2 regions of the Bacillus spongiae genome follow, and region 1 is predicted to be linked to the other one. Evidence: a T-box and tRNA genes for the amino acid it is inferred to sense, from the RefSeq annotation. Region 1 holds a T-box; the other holds one or more tRNA genes.
The links. A T-box is a leader RNA that pairs with one kind of tRNA and senses whether it is charged. The one in region 1 lies ahead of WAK64_RS12120 (tryptophan--tRNA ligase), so its partner is inferred to be a tRNA-Trp.

Region 1 (13,479 bases):
TGAGGGATAATACAAGTCTTTATGGTAAATAACAGGTAAAGGAGTGTTCTAGATGTTTATTAAACAAAATTATATAAACGGTCATTGGGTAGAAACGAAAGACGTCATGTCTGTTATAAACCCGGCAACGAAAGAAAGGATAGGGGAGGTTTCAAACAGTGGAACGGCAGAAGCTACTCTGGCTGTTGAAGCTGCCTCACAAGCTTTTGTTCCATGGTCAAAAAAGACTGCTAACGATAGAAGTCAATTTCTTTACCAATGGCATCAATTAATTAAAGAACATACAGACGAGTTAGCTCAGATTATGACAATCGAGCAAGGGAAACCATTAAAGGAAGCATTAGCAGAAGTCCAATATGCAAATGACTATGTGTTATGGTATGCAGAGGAAGCAAAACGAAACTATGGCGATACGATTCCAGCCTCTTCAGTGAATAAACATATTATTGTAAAAAAGGAGCCAGTAGGAGTTGTAGCAGCTATCACACCTTGGAATTTTCCAGCAGCCATGATTACAAGAAAACTTGCTCCAGCGTTAGCAGCGGGGTGTACAGTCGTAATAAAGCCCTCTGAAGAAACTCCGTTTACTGCTTTAAAATTAATTCAATTAGCAGAAAGGGCCAATTTTCCAAAAGGTGTATTGAATATTGTGACAGGTAATGCCAAACAAATTGGGGACGTTTGGTTACAAGATAAAAGAGTGAGAAAGTTAACCTTTACAGGATCAACTCCTGTCGGAAAACTACTAATGAGAAAAGCTTCTGATACAGTGAAAAAATTATCCCTAGAATTAGGTGGACATGCGCCATTCATTGTCATGAAGAATGCAGATATCGAGAAAGCAGTTGAAGGAGCGATTCAATCAAAATTTCGTAATGCAGGTCAGGCATGTGTGGCAACGAATCGTTTTTATGTTCATGAAGATATAATGGAAAGATTCACAGATAGATTGATAGAACAGGTTTCACGTTTATCCATTGGAAATGGGTTAAACAATAATGTTGACATAGGACCGTTGATTAATGAAGCTGCTATAACAAAAGTAATGGATCATATTGAAGATGCTGTAAAGAAAGGTGCATCCATTTTAACAGGTGGAAAAAGAACTATGGAGAAAAAGGGGTACTTTATTCAGCCTACTGTAATTGGAAATGTGACAGATGATATGCTCTGTATGCAAGATGAAACGTTTGGTCCATTAGCTCCTATCACCTCTTTTAAGACAATTGATGAGGTAGTGGATAGAGCGAATAATAGTGCATTTGGCCTTGCTGCTTATGTGTTTACAAATAACATGAATGAAGCGGCATTATTTATGAATAATCTAGAATATGGGGTAGTGGGTGTAAATGATGGACTCCCCTCTACGGCGCAAGCCCCTTTTGGTGGTTATAAAGAAAGTGGTCTAGGTAGAGAGGGAGGCTATTTTGGAATTGAAGAGTACTTAGAACTAAAGTATATTTCAATCGGGTCATTCATCCAAAACTAAACAATCAAACAGAAAAAGGTAATGACAGGTGATAGGCAGGCTGTGAGTATTCTTTATTTATACAATGGTATATATTTTGAGTTTTATAGATTTACTGATTAATCGAAGGTTGAATTTATTCAAATAGGGTCCTTCTCTTAGGGAGGGAAGGCCTTATCTTTATGAGTCGGGCGCAATTGTGGAGGAACAAAGAGAACGGGATATAGGTGAAATGAAAAAAAGAGCCGCCAAATGGCAACTAAAGTATAAAGAGGGCTTACATTTGAAAAGACCAGCTTGTTTGTAAAATATCCAATCACTTACTTTTGGCTATTTTTAAAGCTCTAAGTAAGGCATTTAAGCTATTATCCGCCTCTTTTTTACTATGAAAAGCATCTGGAACGTTTAACCCTAAATGATGATATCCAGGATAGACATGCAGTTCTGTAAGTACCCCGTCATACATTAAGCGTTTTGCGAAATCCAATGTCTCATCAGCAAATAGTTCAATAGATCCTACACATAAATAGGTGCTAGGTAAGCCTTTCAAAGTTTTAGCCCTTGCTGGGGAATAATATTCTGAGATTCCTTCAGTTCCAGGCTCTTGTTTAAGAACAGACTTCCATCCAAAATAATTGATGGCATCATTGAAAAAGTACTCACCATTAAATGGATGAACCTCTTTGGTAGTCGAACGGTCATCTAGCATCGGTACAGATAACCGCAAATGATGGATCGTAAATTCTTGACGATCACGGATAAATAATGCCATTCCACCAGCTAATCCAGCTCCAGCACTTTCACCTGCAACAGCTATTTTCCCAATATCAATATTTAATTCTTTAGCGTTGTCGATACACCATTTAATTCCTGAATAACAATCATGCAATTGAGCAGGTTGGGAAAATTCAGGGGCTAAACGATAATCTACAGAAACACCAATGAAATGATAGTGATGTGCTAAATAGGCATGCTTTTCATTATCTAATTCTGGACTACCAACAATCATTCCACCGCCATGAACAGAATAAATTAGTGGATTTAGATGAGGGGTTTTATTTTTCGGTTTTGTAATGACCAACCTAATTTTAGAATCATCAAATAAATTATCAATCCACACGTTTTCAATTTCCACATCATATCGTTCTGTCACATCCAAAGGGAAGACCGCTTTCATTTGTCTCCGTACTTCTAAATAATTTTCCGATGTTAAACTCATACTACCCATTGCCTCTATAATACCCCTTATTTCAGGATCAACTAGATGCTCACTTTGATTAATTGGCTCCATACTACACCTCCATCTTTAAATGAAATTGCCCCATTTAAATTCTACTTAAGGAGCAAGCTAACCGTCAATGTTTACAGAAAATGAAAATAAATCTTTACTTTAGTGCCTTTTAGGAATGGGTGATAAGTGAATGTCTATAGGATGTTCTTATTACATATAGAATGGTGTCATTTATTAGGTGATAATTTTACTGCTGTAAACGAATGAGTGCGATGACCTAAAGGAGGGTGGTAATATATACGTTTCATCATTTATGTAATAAGTAATTCTTATCTATTATGATAGTAAATGTGAAATTTAATTTATAGAAATGGTGTGCTATCATTTGATGAAAATGAATTTAGTATTAATTTTATTTCTACTAAGGGGGAGATTGTCAATGATTATTGGATTACATCATGTTCAAATAACGATTCCAAATGGTGCTGAAGAAGAAGGAAGAAGGTTCTATTGTCATATTTTAGGTCTTCCAGAAATTGAAAAACCTGACTCCCTCAAAGGAAGGGGAGGATTTTGGATTAAAGTAGGTAATAAGGATGTTCACATTGGAACAGAAGATGGTTTTAATCGATTGCATACGAAAGCTCATATTGCTTACGAAGTAGAAGATATCTCGTATTGGAAAAATACGTTAGCAGATATAGGTATAAGCATATTAGATTCTGTACCGATACCAAACTTTAAACGCTTTGAATTTAGAGATCCATTTGGTAACAGAGTGGAGATGATTCAACGGGTGTAAATCGTTTTCCTAGAAAGCGTTGAGGTACATTTATGAAAACGCAATGGTAATACCGCAGATGTTATTATGTAAATAGTAATGTTCAACAATAGCATTAATAGGGTATTTGCTGTTTCATAATCCGCCAAAAAATAAGTTAAATATAAAGGTAGAAGACGTTGAAAAACTTCACATATCCATTTATATGGACGATGTAAAACCTTGAGCGCATAAGGGAGTTTGGTTTCATTTCTATAGAAGGCCATTATATAAAGCGATAAAAACTTTTTTTGTATGTTTTCGAAAGGTCTGTAAAATTACTCATGGAAAGATAAGATGGTAAAGAGCTATACATTAAAACTGAAAATGGTTGTTGTACCAGACGGAAATGGAAATAGGTATTGTTAATACAAAGCAGATGGGTGATTATATGCACTCATCTGCTTTGTTAGGCACAGTTACTTCTAACCATCCTTTAAGGATGTATTTCAACGTGCCATAGATTTAAGTATAGAACAAGGTCAAATGTTAAGAAACCTATAAGAAAAAGTCTCATATTAATTAGTCAAATGCTTAAAGGGATATCTAAATATTTTTCATATCGTTGCTCTTCAATGTTTAATTCATAAATTCTAATAAAATTCACTTCAAAATTGGGGTAAGGTGTCAATTCTTTATGGGCCCATTGTTCCATTTCTGTTAATACTTCATTTGACAACCGAGCAGAAGTATTACCAATGCTCTGCTTTATGCCTAATGTTAAGTGTGGGACAAAGTCATCAAGTTCAAAATACTGTTGTATTGAATCTTCTGATGGTGAGATCTCTCGCACCAAATATTGATGTAATTTATATAAATTGGTTGAGTGAACGCTTAAATATAATATGTTATCTCCAAAATACTTTGGTTTATCTAATGAAACCTGAAAAGGTTTGAAATTCTCACCTACTTTTTTTACTTTGTCAATCCACTTTTTATCTGGAGTTAATCCCCCTTGAGCTTTTATAGTGATATGAGGCTCAACACTTAATAGGGTATTCCATTTCCTTTGAAAATATTCAATTCGCTCTATATATTCTTCTGGAGGTACAATGCCAATAAAATACGCTACTTTCATTTTTTTACACTCCTATTATGTTTTGTTAAAATAATTCTACTAGAAAATTCAGAACATACAAATGATAGGATTCTCTAGAAAGGTTGTTTTCGTATAGGTTGTGTCTTTCTTGTGAGAGTGGTGAAACCTCGTGAGTCTATGAAAGGTAGAGAAATCTCTTGATGCATAGAGAAAAAGACCAAAAAAAGGAAGATATCTTTTTAAATATGTCAATTTTTCTTATTGTAAACTAATATCTATGTGTTCTAATTTTGAAAACATTTGTAATCCCTAAGGTATTTTATATTCTTCTTTATTTCTTCTTCTGTTAGATCTTTTAGGAAAAAATCAGTGTACTTATTGAACCTCAAAAAATCAACAAAAACCTCAAACATAGTTCCCAATTATCGCATCCGCTAATAAAAACATGACTCCTTTTTTAAGTTTTTTCCTAAATCATCTATTTTTAATAGACATAAACAAAAATTTAATTTTAGAAAATACAGAAACAATAATCTTGTATGAAGGTCAATTCTCTTCTTGTCTAAGTTTAAGCCAAGGTCGTAAAATAATTTATTTGAATTCTTCTATGGTTAGGAGTATTTACTTGTCTAGTAAATTTATTATTCTCTATGTACAACAATCCTTTTGTTCCACATAATCTTTCGGAACGTTGTATTCGATTTAGAATAATTTACTTTGTGGATAATAAGTGGATAATTAACCACCATTATTGAATTTGAGAGTTTCCGTGCAAGCCTCACTGTAATGATTTAGGTTTTGACCCGAACTTTCACCATCTATCACTGCATATAGTCGTCGCTTAAGTTCATAAGCTTTCATGACTTCAGCAGAAATCATTAATTTTCCATTTCTTGCCCATCAAGTTCTTGACGAATTACTATCCATAATTTAGAATTAAGAAAAAATAAAACAGCGATGAAGAAGAAGAGTAGGCTATTAGACCGCTTCAGAGAACTGATGGTTTGGTGGAAATCAGTGTGGAACGATAGTTGAATGGGCTTCTGAGCTACTCGACTGAAATAATAGTAGGTTTAGCGGAGAGTCTTACCGTTAAAAAAGACAAAGTATTGGAATTTATTTTTCAGTATGGATAAAGTGCGTTTATTTTGATAAACGAAAAAAGGTGGCACCACGGGTTACTCGTCCTTGTTTTTAAGGATTGAGTAGCCCTTTTTATATTTCATGAAGTTGGAGGTTAATATGAAAAAAACAATTTTAACTGGAATTAAACCCACTGGTCAAGTTCATTTAGGTAATTATATCGGTGCGATAAAACCTGCCTTAGAATTGGCAAAAATACAAGAATATAAACAAGCATACTTTGTTGCTGATTATCATGGTCTAACCAAAATCCATGATGCAAAAGAATTTCGACACCTATCATATGGAATCGCTGCAACTTGGTTAGCTTTAGGTCTCGATGCTGATAAAACCATCTTTTATAGACAGTCTGATGTTCCCGAGATATTCGAGTTAAATTGGATATTCAGTTGCTTCGCTTCCAAAGGGTTAATGAATAGAGCTCACGCTTATAAATCAATCGTTGATAGTAATAAGCAGCATAACAGAGATGTTGATTTTGGTGTAAACATGGGAATTTATAATTACCCTATTTTAATGACGGCAGATATTTTAATGTTTAATACAGAAATCGTACCAGTTGGAAAGGATCAAGTTCAACATGTTGAAATAGCTAGGGATATCGCAAAAAATTTCAATAATACTTATGGGGAAACATTCGGATTGCCAAAATATAAAATTCAGGAAAGTACGGCTATATTACCTGGATTAGATGGTCGCAAAATGAGTAAAAGCTATAATAATACAATACCGATATTTGAAGAGCCAAAAAAATTAGAAAAACTTATTAATAAAATTAAAACGGATTCATTGCCTCCTGATGCACCAAAAGATCCTCATACTTCTATTATCTTTATGTTGTATAAAGAATTTGCTTCCCCTAGCGAAACCCAGCAGATGAAAGACCAATATTTAAATGGTATCGGTTGGGGAGAAGCGAAAGCAGAGTTATTTAAGGTGATGAATAGATTTCTTGAAGAGCCAAGGGAGAAATATAATGAGCTAATGGCATCTACAGGAACCCTCGATAATATTTTACAAGAGGGTGCCGAAAAGGCAAGAGGACTTAGTATTCCTTTTCTTAAACAGATTAAAAGGAAAATAGGGGTAATTTAAGAAATTAAGGATAGCAGGCATTCATCAATGGTTATTCAAACCATGACTCACACCATTCGTTCTATTCCATAGCTCTATTGGAGAAGAATTATAGAAAAGGATATCCATTATATCCAAAGAAGGCATACGCTTTTCGTATGCCTTCTTTGGTGTAATTCACGAATTTATATTATCTGATTGATTGTTTTGTTCATATTTATCTTTGAACTGCAAATCATCTCGTACGCTTTTTTCCCATAGCTTTACACCAGAATGGTAGGCGGCACGGGAAATCAAGTGTCCGGCTACTGGTGCTGTAATAAAGATAAAAAAGATTCCTAACAGTACTCTTGTATTAACATGATCTTCTGTTATATAAAAATACAAAAAAGTAGCCAATAGAATGAACATCACACCAAGTGTAGCGCTTTTTGATGCTGCATGGTTTCTAGTATAAACATCAGGTAAGCGAATAACCCCAAAAGCAGTAACAAGGGTCAGAAAAGCTCCAGCAATAACAAAGAATCCAATGAAGACACTAATGATTGTCTCGATCACGTTCAATAATCGCCCCTTTCTCTAAAAATTTAGAAAAGGCAACTGTTCCGATAAAGGCTAGTATTCCGATAAGCAGAATCACTTCTAAAAATGCGTGAGTCTCAAGTAGCATAGAGATAAGGGCTACGAAAGCGACTAAGTTAATGCCAATAGCATCTAGCGCAACGACTCGGTCGGGAATAGAAGGACCTTTCACTACACGATATATTAAACCAAGCATGGAGAGTGAGACAGCAATTAAAGAAATTTGAATAATCACTTCAAGCATTATCGAGTCACCTCCATGATGGCCTTCTCAAATGTGTTTCGAATACTGTCTATGGCATCATCTACATCATCCACATCAATCGCATGAACATAAAGAATTTTATTATCAAGTGAAACATCCATGACGAGTGTACCCGGTGTTAGCGTAATTAAGTTCGCCAATATGGTTATTTCCCAATCACTCTTTAATTGGGTCGGATAAGCGAAAATGCCAGGTTTAATATCTAGTTTTGGTTTTAAAATCGTTTTTAACACAGAGATATTTGACTTGAGTAGTTCAATTAAGAAAATATAGCCAAGTTGGACGATGGCAATGAATCGAACTAAATAAAATCTCGATGGAAAAAAGCGGCGAAACGAAAAGATAATGATTATTCCTAGGATAAACCCAACTAAAAATGTATCAGCTGTAAATGAAACAGTTAGGAACATCCATAAAAAGGCAAGTGTGAAATTTAATAAAATTTGTAAGGACATGTGACACTACTCCTTTAAAACGGCTTGTATATAGATTTGAGGATCCATTAATACATCCGTTGCTTGAATCATTATTGGGCGAATGTAATCTGCACTAAAGCCGTACACTACAGCAAGCAACACGAGTATAGCTCCTGGCGCCCATAAGTAATGAACAGTAGTTTTATTTTCCACTTTACATTCTTGAGGCTCTCCCCAAAAGCCATTCATAAAGATTTTCATTACAGAATAGAGAACAAACAAGCTTGAAAGTAAGATTATACCTGCTCCAATATAGTGCTCAGCTATTAATGCTCCTTTAATGATCAATAACTTACCTACAAATCCACTAAACGGTGGAATACCAGCTAAAGACAAGGTTGCAATGAAAAATGTCCAGCCAAGAAGAGGGAAGTGCTTCAACATTCCACCCATTTGTCTTAAATTACTCGTTCCACTTATTTTAATCATCACACCAATAAGTAAAAATAAGGAAGCTTTAATCAGCATGTCATGAATCAAGTAATACACCGAACCTTGAAGTGAAAACTCATTATTCACGGAAACCCCAAAGAGAATGACTCCAACGGCGATAATGATGTTATAAATAATAATTTTCTTAACGTCCCAATAAGCAATTGCTCCGACAATACCTACCAAGATGGTAAGGAGAGCAAGTCCCATTAATAAAGTATGAGTAAACTCTGTATCAAGATTAAAAAACAAAGTGTAAGTACGTAAGATAGAGTATACTCCGACTTTCGTTAATAATGCACCGAATAGCGCTAATACAGGTATTGGTGGTGCAAAGTAAGAGCCCGGAAGCCAATAATAAAGCGGAAAAATAGCACCCTTTAGGCCGAATACGATTAAAAATAACACAGCAATAACCGTAATGATGCCAGGTTGATTAATTGCTGCAATTCGTTCACCGATTTGAGCCATATTTAGTGTTCCTACAACTGAGTAAAGATAAGCAACGGCCACAACAAACAATGCAGATGAGATCACGTTTACTAAAATATATTTAATCGATTCTCGCAATTGAATTTGAGTACCACCAAGGACGAGTAGCACATAAGAAGCCATTAACATCACTTCGAAAAATACAAATAGATTAAAGATATCTCCAGTTGTAAACGCACCAACGACACCCACTAATAAAAATTGGACGACAGGGTAGAAGTAGAATTTCTCTCTTGACTCACCTATCGATTTAAAAGAGTAAACCAGTACGAGTAACGTAATGATGCTGGTGGTCGTGACTAGTAATGCAGAAATGGGATCTGAAACTAATGTGATTCCAAAGGGAGCTGTCCAGCTTCCAAGGTTCACGGTTTGAATCCCCTCGGTATATACAGTGTTTAATAAAATAATGGATGCGATAACAGTTCCTAACGTTGAAAGTAAGGATATCCATTTTTGCACCCCAACCCACTTTCTAAAAAACATTAGAGATATTGCTGTTAAAAGAGGGATGAGGATAGGTAAAATTAATAAATTAGTCATTTCCTTCGTTTCCTCTCATTTGTTCCATATTGTCTGTTCCTATTTCTTGATAGGCTCGATAAGCAAGTACTAAAAAGAAGGAAGTAACCCCAAAGCTTATGACGATAGCAGTTAATATAAGGGCTTGTGGTAAGGGGTCAACATAGGATTTCGCATACTCTCCAAGCAGAGGAGCAGCACCATCACTTTTTAACCCACCCATCGTTAAGATTAAAAGATGGGCGCCATGGCTTAAAAGTCCTGTTCCTATAATAATTCTTAATAGGCTTTTTGACAGAATTAAATAAACTGCACTCATGAATAAAAAGCCAATGACGATAGACATTAATATTTCCATTAATCGCTCTCTCCAATCGTTTGAATAATGGTCATGGTGACACCGATTACGACAAGGTATACACCTATATCGAAGAGGACTGCTGTATGAAGAGATTGTTTACCAAGCAATGGGAGATAAAAATCATTAAACGCATGTGTTAAGAAAGGGACATCAAATAAGAGAGCGCCTGCTCCTGTCCCAACGGAAAATAATAATCCAATCGCTGTTAAGATTTTATAATCTATGGGTAATATACACGCTACAGTTTTAATGTCGAAAGCGAGCAATAATAGCACCAAAGCGCCAGCCGTCATTAATCCACCAATAAAACCTCCACCAGGATAATAATGGCCTGCGAAGAATAGTTGAATGGAAAACAAAATAATCATAAAGGCGGCAACGGTTGTTACAGTTTGTAAAATGACATCATTTGTTTTCATCCTTCTTTCCTCCTTGTTAAACGAAGTTTTATCATTGAGAAAATTCCAAGTGCCGCAATGGCTAGTACACAAATTTCGAACAATGTATCAAACCCACGAAAATCAACTAAAATGACGTTGACCAAGTTCTTTCCACCGGCTTCTTTATAAGCACTATCAATATAATATTGTGAAATGGAATCGAAAAACTTTTGGCTGTGAGAAGAAATCGAAATTAAGGTAACGACAACTCCCACTCCTATAGAGATCAATGCATTTCCTAATTTAAAGCGCATATGTTCTTCATGGCGACTGAGACGCGGTAAGTGGTAAAAGCACAATAAGAATAACGCGACTGAAATCGTCTCAATAACAAGTTGTGTCAATGCTAAGTCAGGTGCACGAAACAATACATAAAATAGGGAGACCGTATATCCAACAGCACCAAGAGAAATAATCGCTGTCAAACGGGATTTAGCAAATAAAATCGTAATGGTTCCGATAATAAGTACTATGGCGAGAACTAATTCATACACACCAATTGGTGCTATTTTGTCGGTAGAAAACACAAATGCGTCTTTAAACCATAGCGTAAATAGTAGAATTCCAATGAAGAAGGAGAAGATATACACTAGGTAAGTGCGAATAAACCCATTCATCACTGTTCTTGATGTTTTATAAGCGCCTCGCTCTAATGAAACGATTCCGTGGTCGTACAGAAAATTAAATGATAGCTTTTCTGGTAGACGTTCAAAGAGTTTTTTCCATTTCGGGAAAGTGGCATATAATAGGATACCTCCTAATATTACGCCAATTGTCATAAAGAGCTCAGGTGTAAATCCATGCCAAAAGGAAATATGAACCTCTAATTCGTTAACTCCTGGTATGATAGCTTCCACCGCTGGTTTAATAATTGAATGAGACAGTAAATTTGGGAAGAAACCAAAAATGATAACAAGTGAAGCAAGGACGATTGGAGAAACCAACATACCAAAAGGTGCTTCATGAGGTTGTGTTTTTAGTTTTTCAGGTTGTAATTTCCCAGTAAATGTTTTAAATAGTAGCCTCATACTATACAAAAACGTAAATACACTGGCAGTCCAAGCAATAACAGGGAATAACACTCCCCATGTTTCTAAATTGTAAATATCCATCTCTAACACTTTCACCATGGCAGTGAAGAACATCTCTTTACTTAGAAACCCATTAAAAGGTGGGAGACCTGCCATGGAGAATGTTCCAATTATGGCAATAGTAAAGGTAATGGGCATAAAGCTCATTAACCCACCAAGCTTTCGGATATCTCTAGTACCCGTTTCGTGGTCGACAATCCCTGCAACCATAAATAAACTTCCTTTAAAGGTTGCGTGGTTGATTAAATGAAATACTGCAGCAAGTGTCGCGATAAGGTAATATTTTTCATAGCCATAATGTTGAGCCGCTGCCCCTACCCCTAATAATGACATGATTAATCCTAGCTGGCTGACTGTAGAGAAGGCAAGGATACTTTTTAAATCCGTTTGCTTTACAGCGTTAAATGATCCCCAAAAGAGTGTGAGTAACCCTATTCCTCCAATAAGCCATAGCCAAATACCAGATTGAGAAAAAATTGGACTCAAACGAGCAACAAGATAAATTCCAGCCTTTACCATAGTAGCAGAGTGAAGGTAAGCGCTGACGGGTGTTGGTGCTTCCATAGCATCAGGAAGCCAAATGTGAAAAGGAAACTGAGCTGATTTCGTAAAGGCACCTATTAGTACAAGGATGAGTGCAGGTGTAAATAATGGATTTGTAAACAGTTCATCTGATTGGGCAATGAGTTCACGAATACTAAATGTATCCCCCATAATGGATAAAAGAATAAACCCACAAAGCATCGATAAACCACCAAATACCGTAATAAGCAGTGATTTTTGAGCACCGTAGCGAGAGCGCTCACGGTGATACCAATAACCAATTAATAAAAAGGATGATATTGAAGTAAATTCCCAAAACATATATAGGACCATTAAGTTATCTGATAAGACAAGTCCAAGCATTGCTCCCATAAAGAGTAACAAATATACGTAGAAATTATGTAATGCTTCTTTGCCGACTTCTAAATAATAGATCGAATAAAGCACTACAAGTGAGCCAATTCCCGTAATTAATAAGGCAAAGAGAATCCCTAGCCCATCAACATAGGCAACGAAGTTAATTCCCAATGAAGGCATCCATTCAGCCGTTTTTTTAACTATATTTCCCCCTTCTGTTACGGGAATGTATTGTAAGAAATACCCAAATAAAGTGACAGGCAAAATTAGCGCAAACCAGCCAGTATGAACTTTCTTAAAAAGAAAATAAAAAATTGGTATCAATATAGCCATCAAAAAGGGCGAGATGATGGCAAAATGAAGTATAGACAATAAAAAACCCCCCTAAAGGCATAAATAAAATGTCAGTTCGTATAGATCCTTTTTATCAGCATTTCCTTATTTACATGATAAATTCCTACAGCCTACTAATGACCATACAAGCATTATAACGCAAAAGAAGAGCAGGTGCATGTGATTAAGTCTTTTATCTAAAGGTGTTTTAACTGCTATTAAATAAGTAGAAAGTGCATCATTTAATAAAAAAATTTTTCTAAAAAGGATAATTGAAAAAACACCCTTTTCAATTTGAGGTATAAAAAAGGGGGAAAAGGCCATCTTAAAAGTAGGTGGTGATTGCGAGTGAAAAGGAAAGTGTGTTTTTCTGCTTCCTTATTTAGTCTTTTGTTTGGGATGGCATGGTGTGGACATGAATCGGTTATAGAGAAGAAAAGGCTAAATTATTTAGAGAAACAAGGGGTAACCCCCATATCTACTTTTCAGGATGCAGAACCTGTTATTGAACCAATTCCATTTGGCTCTAGAGAGTATATTCGATTTGTACAATAAGGTGGGGAACCCCCGCCTTATTTTTTTGTGTTAGAGCTTATAGCGTAATTCCATTATTTGTTTTTCCTTCTTCTATCCTTCCTATTTTATCCTTTAATTTAAGGGCAGAAAGCGATAAGATGGTTTCAAGAACGTTGATTTTAGGAGAGACGGAGACTACATGAAAAATACATACTTAACGGGATATTTTCCTCTATTTTCAATTTTAATGTTTAGTTTAACATTTGCAGTATTCGGTGCGGAGGTGTTTGTAGC
Region 2 (5,858 bases), on a different contig from region 1:
GAGGACTTAACCAAAAGAAACAAGTGAAAGCGACTGTTCATGTGCGACAAGCACATAGGAGCTGTAGCTGGACAGCGTAAGAACGGTGATTACTCACTCTTCATCAATCTTTATCTAGTTTTGAGGGTAAAATTTAAAAAAACTCTTGAAAAATATATTAAAAGCTGTATAATAATACTTGTCTTTGAAAAAAGTCTGGTGGCAATAGCAAAGAGGTCACACCCGTTCCCATACCGAACACGGAAGTTAAGCTCTTTAGCGCCGATGGTAGTTGGGGGCTTCCCCCTGTGAGAGTAGGACGTCGCCAGGCATAATGTTCCGCAGTAGCTCAGTGGTAGAGCTATCGGCTGTTAACCGATCGGTCGCAGGTTCGAATCCTGCCTGCGGAGCCAATTGGAGAGCTGTCCGAGAGGTCGAAGGAGCACGATTGGAAATCGTGTAGACGGTTACCGCTGTCTCAAGGGTTCGAATCCCTTGCTCTCCGCCATCGAGTATTATGGCCCGTTGGTCAAGCGGTTAAGACACCGCCCTTTCACGGCGGTAACACGGGTTCGAATCCCGTACGGGTCACCATTATACGGAGGATTAGCTCAGCTGGGAGAGCATCTGCCTTACAAGCAGAGGGTCGGCGGTTCGATCCCGTCATCCTCCACCATTAATGTTTAACTTTCAAATATCGCTTAAAATATTTGAAAAATGAAATTACATAGTTATTAATTTTCACGCTATTATCGTCGCGGGGTGGAGCAGTCTGGTAGCTCGTCGGGCTCATAACCCGAAGGTCGCAGGTTCAAATCCTGCCCCCGCAATACATTGGTCCGGTAGTTCAGTTGGTTAGAATGCCTGCCTGTCACGCAGGAGGTCGCGGGTTCGAGTCCCGTCCGGACCGCCATAATATAATTAGATTCACAAAAGTCATGATTAAATGGCTCGGTAGCTCAGTTGGTAGAGCAATGGACTGAAAATCCATGTGTCGGCGGTTCGATTCCGTCCCGAGCCACCATTTAAAAATCATGCCGGTGTAGCTCAACTGGTAGAGCAACTGACTTGTAATCAGTAGGTTGGGGGTTCAAGTCCTCTTGCCGGCACCAGATCATTTGTGGAGGGGTAGCGAAGTGGCTAAACGCGGCGGACTGTAAATCCGCTCCCTCAGGGTTCGGCGGTTCGAATCCGTCCCCCTCCACCATTTATAGGGGCATAGTTTAACGGTAGAACGAAGGTCTCCAAAACCTTTGGTGTGGGTTCGATTCCTACTGCCCCTGCCAATTAAATAATGGCGGCTGTGGCGAAGTGGTTAACGCATCGGATTGTGGTTCCGACATTCGTGGGTTCGATTCCCATCAGCCGCCCCATTTTATTCACATAAGTAAATAGATGGCATATACTATTATTGGGCTATAGCCAAGCGGTAAGGCAACGGACTTTGACTCCGTCATGCGTTGGTTCGAATCCAGCTAGCCCAGCTTGCGGAAGTAGTTCAGTGGTAGAACACCACCTTGCCAAGGTGGGGGTCGCGGGTTCAAATCCCGTCTTCCGCTCCAATTTAAATGGCGGCATAGCCAAGTGGTAAGGCAGAGGTCTGCAAAACCTTTATCACCGGTTCAAATCCGGTTGCCGCCTCCATTTTGACTGTATGGCAAAATGAGCAGACAAATAAGATTTTAAATGTACTTTAGCATTAAAAATCGATATACATACTTATAACCAACAATACACATAGAATGTATTGTTTTTTTATGTTCGATTTGAGCAATTTAGTCATATCGACATAAAAAGTCCTCTTTCTTATCGATATGTAGTTTAGGTATTGTGGAGAAAACTTAAAGTAACAAGATAAATTACGTTTACATTTTAATTTACAGGTTAAATCACACAGTAAAAAGCACGCAAACAAGCTCAGAGTTTACTGCTCTGAGCTTAAGGTTAATTTCATTAAAATCTCCGATAATTGAATAGTATTGTTAATTATCTTTAATCATCGTTATGAACTCTGCAAAGTCAGTTGTGAACTTGTCCTTCTTTATGAATCCTAGTTTCTCGTATAAATTAATAGCTCTGTCGTTAAATGTTGCAACTGATAGTCTTATAGGGATCCCCGGGGAGTTTTCTTTTATGTGGTTCATTATATATGTACAAAATTCATACCCGTATCCTTTTCCTACATAATATGGGTCCATTCCAAGACCCATATCTACATACTTATCATTATATACACCATGTTTATGTCCAACCGGGATTTGAGCTGACTCCCCTATACATAAGTAACCAAAGATTTTATTATTTTTGTCAATGATAGCTTGATAAGAACCATCAAGCAGTTCATTTATTCCTTCTTCAGTTATATCATTATTATAAAAATCATATGGTTTTTCATATCTCCAACTTAGGATAGTTTTAGCTGAATTAATATCCATTTTCTTAATTGTTAAGTTCATAGTACCCCTCATTTCTACGGTTTATGTTGCACTAAAGCTATCAATACTGTTCTTTACAAAAAAGGTCAATTTCTTGTATTTAATTATTAACAACTACTTCTATAGTATGATATTTCCCTATCAAGAAATATAACTTGTTGAATCAATATTTTCTGTTTAAGAGATTATACGTAAGAAGATTATTCTAATAATACAGGAAACGTGCCATCAAGGCCTGTCAAATAAGTTGAAGAGGGAGGAGAAAAAGAACATTGTTGAGGCGTTCATATTGCTGTTAACAAGATTACTTGTTGGAATAGGGAAATACATACGAGGGGGAGGAAACTCTACTATGGTGAGTCGAAATGACACGAATATGATTCGTTTAAGTACAAAGTTCTGGTGGGAAGCTATTCCCGCACTTGTTGCCGTTAAAAGTGTTGTTTTCGTTAGCTGGAGGGGTAGCTTGAATATCAAATAACGAATTGTTAAATGCCTTGTTGAACCTAATTGTGTTATTTGTTGCAAATTCCATCACATTGATACCTGAAAGATTGTTATTACGTGTTAAGTTTGAGTCAATAACATTATCATCAGAAGAGATTAATATTCCAGTCTCACTGTTTCTGCATGACATGTTTTCAATAATCATATTATTGCTATTGACGTCAAGACCTCTTAAACCATTGAGGAATGTATTCCTAAAGGCAATACTGTTGTTTCCTAAAAAGCAGCCGGTTAAACCAGATTCCTTGAACAAGTTATGGATTAATATGTTATTTATACCGCCGTTAAAACCTCGATCATTATTTGTCATTTTACAATTCATAATACAATTGTTTCTGCTAGCTAATATACCGACATCTGCATTATTTGCTACCTTACAGTTTAATATGAGATTGTTTACTCCCAAAATAATAAGACCTCTCAATGTATTAAATCTCGATTCGATTTCTTTTACAACATTATTTTCATAAGTAAACTCAATTAGAACACCAGAATCCAAAAATCCCTGAACCGTAAATCCTTGTAATACTGTACGATTAGCCTTTACAACCACACCAATATTACCTTGGGCAGGTTGACCTGAAATAATCGTCCGACCTATCCCGCAACCAAAGATTTTTAAGTTTTCTACTGTAACCTCAAACCCATCAAACGTCCCCACCAATAGTTTAATACTATCGCCAGGGGCAGAGTCATCAATGGCAGCTTGTACGGTTGGAAAATCATCTGTAGGCACGATTCGTAATGTCACAATATTTACCTCCCCTTAAAATCACAGTTAGTAGATTATATGAATGAAACACAAGCACTGCTTGTACTATATGAATAAATGTGCTGTTGACTAATCGTTGATCTTTCTCTTTTGTATTACATTAGTGTCGGTGTGGTGAAAGAACCGCTTTGATTTGCGGTAACGCCTACCAATTGAATAGTGAATTTCTTCATTTTTAGTTCTATCACTACTTCGAATAGTTTCGATAGTGCTATTTGTTGGAACTAGGCAAATATAAATAGAATATTACTCTTTCATAAATACTCTTCTTATATTGCTGATTAGAATAAAACAGGGGTTATGTGTGTATAAAAAATTCGTGAAAGTGAGAGCGAAATGAGAGAAAAGCTATCGAAAATGATAAACCTATGAAAAGCCGATGATCCAAAGTATTTGTCTATGTCAATTTGTTTGGTTGGTGTGCGAAATGCAAACTCACCATTTAAAGGCACGTGTAAAGTTGTAAATTGTCAACCGAAACTATACTTTTTTTCTATAAGAACATCATGACGGAAATGTATACATCTAAACGAGGGGATGCGAATGAGTCAATTTAAAATGGTGAAAATGCATTGGGTATGGACGGAAGTCGCTGAAGAAAAGAAGCCTAATCGTTAAGCGGGTGAGCCTTTTTGGGAAATGTACCGTAAAACCGTACCGGCAACGTGGCTCGCAAAAGGATACGTAAAGGAGTTGGAAGAATGAGCGGATCTAACCACGCAATTAACTGTATTTTCGCCAAATCGTTGAAAACTCGCAGACTCAGCTGAGTGTAGCCGTAATTGCTCGAGTTATATCGCCATGTTCGGCGTTGAAAGGGACGTAATGATGGCGAAGATTTTACACTCGAATTGATGGCGCTATTTGATTACGGCGTTTTGAAGGAGTTTCCTACGGGTGAGACAGCGGCAAGTCAATTCGAGTTTTAAAAAGACCCAGCAAGATGCTAATTACAAAGGCCGCCTGGGTCACTGTTATCACACTCGTTCCCTTTGAAGTTGTTGTCGTCTGCATCTTGAATGTCGTCAAACGTATTACCGAACGCGATGTTAAAAAAAACACTATTTTCATTAGAACTAGCAGATAGGCTAATTCCAAGATCACTATTGTCGTTAAGCACATTTCTTTTAACGAGATTAGAATCTGAATCATTAGTAATGTTCATCCCAAACGCATTTTGATTCAAAATATTTTCTTTTATTATATTAAAGTCAGAATCAAATACGGTTATGCCAAAATCATCATTATCATTAGAGGTATTTCCTTTAATTAAGTTATGGTTTGCATTATTTAACGAAATACCAGAATCACCGGATCCTCCTACGGCTTGAACTCGAAAATTTTTCACTAGAACACCTGTAGTATCTAAAACTGTAATCGCGTTTGCTTCATCCCCCATTACAAACGGTTGTGTTTTCCCAATCCCAACGAGTTTAATGTTTTCTGTACTAATAGAAACGTTTTCCTCATAAGGGTTACCATCCTCTTTCGCTTTTACTAAAATAATATCACCAGGCTCAGCAATAGCAACTGCACCTGATATCGTGCCTTCTTCATCTGGCACAACGATTGTTTTTTCGTTAAAGATTACGATACCTATTACGGTGAGGATAGCTAAAAAGAAGAGCGTGGTGAAAACAATAGCAACCAGAAAAAAGCTGTTTCGTTGTGATGTCCTCATATTATCATCCCACTTTCGAATAAATGACACTTTTACACTGTATGAAGGAACCGAAAGTATTATGAAAGGAGGTAATAACATGAAAGACGGCGACACAGTTAACAATTCGCAACTAGGTTTAACGGGAAAATTAGTCGTTAGTGATGATAAAAAAGCGATTCACTCATTAGATACGGATGAAAATCGTTGGCACATACGTGCACATTCAGTTGCAGATCTAAGACAGGCAGGCTGGCGAAAAATATAATTAAATGCATATTTTTGATGAAAACATGCGAAAAACGGAAATGAATCGCTATATTTGCACGAATCTAAGCGAGAAGTATTATATTGGTAAAATACCCCTCGACACATTTCGGCTGTAATTGTGTAAAAATTTGAAATAATAGGGGGGGAAGGCGAATAAACATGCACGAACTACAAATCGATATTGAATCGGAATTACGTGAGTTCGATTGGTTACGACCGACATGGACAGACGGCA

Region 2: it has a tRNA-Trp gene. The T-box ahead of WAK64_RS12120 (tryptophan--tRNA ligase) is inferred to sense a tRNA for this amino acid. The anticodon was not compared.

The regions. Positions count from the first base shown of each region.
Region 1 covers NZ_JBBAXC010000009.1:81,344-94,822, reverse strand. Annotated here, with positions in the region: gene WAK64_RS12140 (NAD-dependent succinate-semialdehyde dehydrogenase) at 53-1,489, shown strand; gene WAK64_RS12135 (alpha/beta hydrolase) at 1,785-2,759, opposite strand; gene WAK64_RS12130 (VOC family protein) at 3,139-3,501, shown strand; gene WAK64_RS12125 (2'-5' RNA ligase family protein) at 4,046-4,597, opposite strand; T-box leader at 5,507-5,751, shown strand; gene WAK64_RS12120 (tryptophan--tRNA ligase) at 5,801-6,796, shown strand; gene mnhG (monovalent cation/H(+) antiporter subunit G) at 6,953-7,333, opposite strand; gene WAK64_RS12110 (Na(+)/H(+) antiporter subunit F1) at 7,314-7,601, opposite strand; gene WAK64_RS12105 (Na+/H+ antiporter subunit E) at 7,601-8,077, opposite strand; gene WAK64_RS12100 (Na+/H+ antiporter subunit D) at 8,084-9,565, opposite strand; gene WAK64_RS12095 (Na(+)/H(+) antiporter subunit C) at 9,558-9,902, opposite strand; gene WAK64_RS12090 (Na(+)/H(+) antiporter subunit B) at 9,902-10,324, opposite strand; gene WAK64_RS12085 (Na+/H+ antiporter subunit A) at 10,321-12,708, opposite strand; gene WAK64_RS12080 (hypothetical protein) at 13,018-13,224, shown strand; gene WAK64_RS12075 (DUF5366 family protein) at 13,385-13,479, shown strand, end outside.
Region 2 covers NZ_JBBAXC010000003.1:106-5,963, forward strand. Annotated here, with positions in the region: partial or broken rRNA gene WAK64_RS04155 (23S ribosomal RNA) at 1-14, shown strand, start outside; rRNA gene rrf (5S ribosomal RNA) at 195-310, shown strand; tRNA gene WAK64_RS04165 (tRNA-Asn) at 318-392, shown strand; tRNA gene WAK64_RS04170 (tRNA-Ser) at 396-487, shown strand; tRNA gene WAK64_RS04175 (tRNA-Glu) at 499-573, shown strand; tRNA gene WAK64_RS04180 (tRNA-Val) at 580-655, shown strand; tRNA gene WAK64_RS04185 (tRNA-Met) at 736-809, shown strand; tRNA gene WAK64_RS04190 (tRNA-Asp) at 816-892, shown strand; tRNA gene WAK64_RS04195 (tRNA-Phe) at 928-1,003, shown strand; tRNA gene WAK64_RS04200 (tRNA-Thr) at 1,016-1,091, shown strand; tRNA gene WAK64_RS04205 (tRNA-Tyr) at 1,102-1,186, shown strand; tRNA gene WAK64_RS04210 (tRNA-Trp) at 1,192-1,265, shown strand; tRNA gene WAK64_RS04215 (tRNA-His) at 1,277-1,352, shown strand; tRNA gene WAK64_RS04220 (tRNA-Gln) at 1,392-1,463, shown strand; tRNA gene WAK64_RS04225 (tRNA-Gly) at 1,467-1,541, shown strand; tRNA gene WAK64_RS04230 (tRNA-Cys) at 1,550-1,623, shown strand; gene WAK64_RS04235 (GNAT family N-acetyltransferase) at 1,962-2,435, opposite strand; gene WAK64_RS04240 (right-handed parallel beta-helix repeat-containing protein) at 2,800-3,672, opposite strand; gene WAK64_RS04245 (right-handed parallel beta-helix repeat-containing protein) at 4,640-5,374, opposite strand; gene WAK64_RS04250 (hypothetical protein) at 5,454-5,621, shown strand.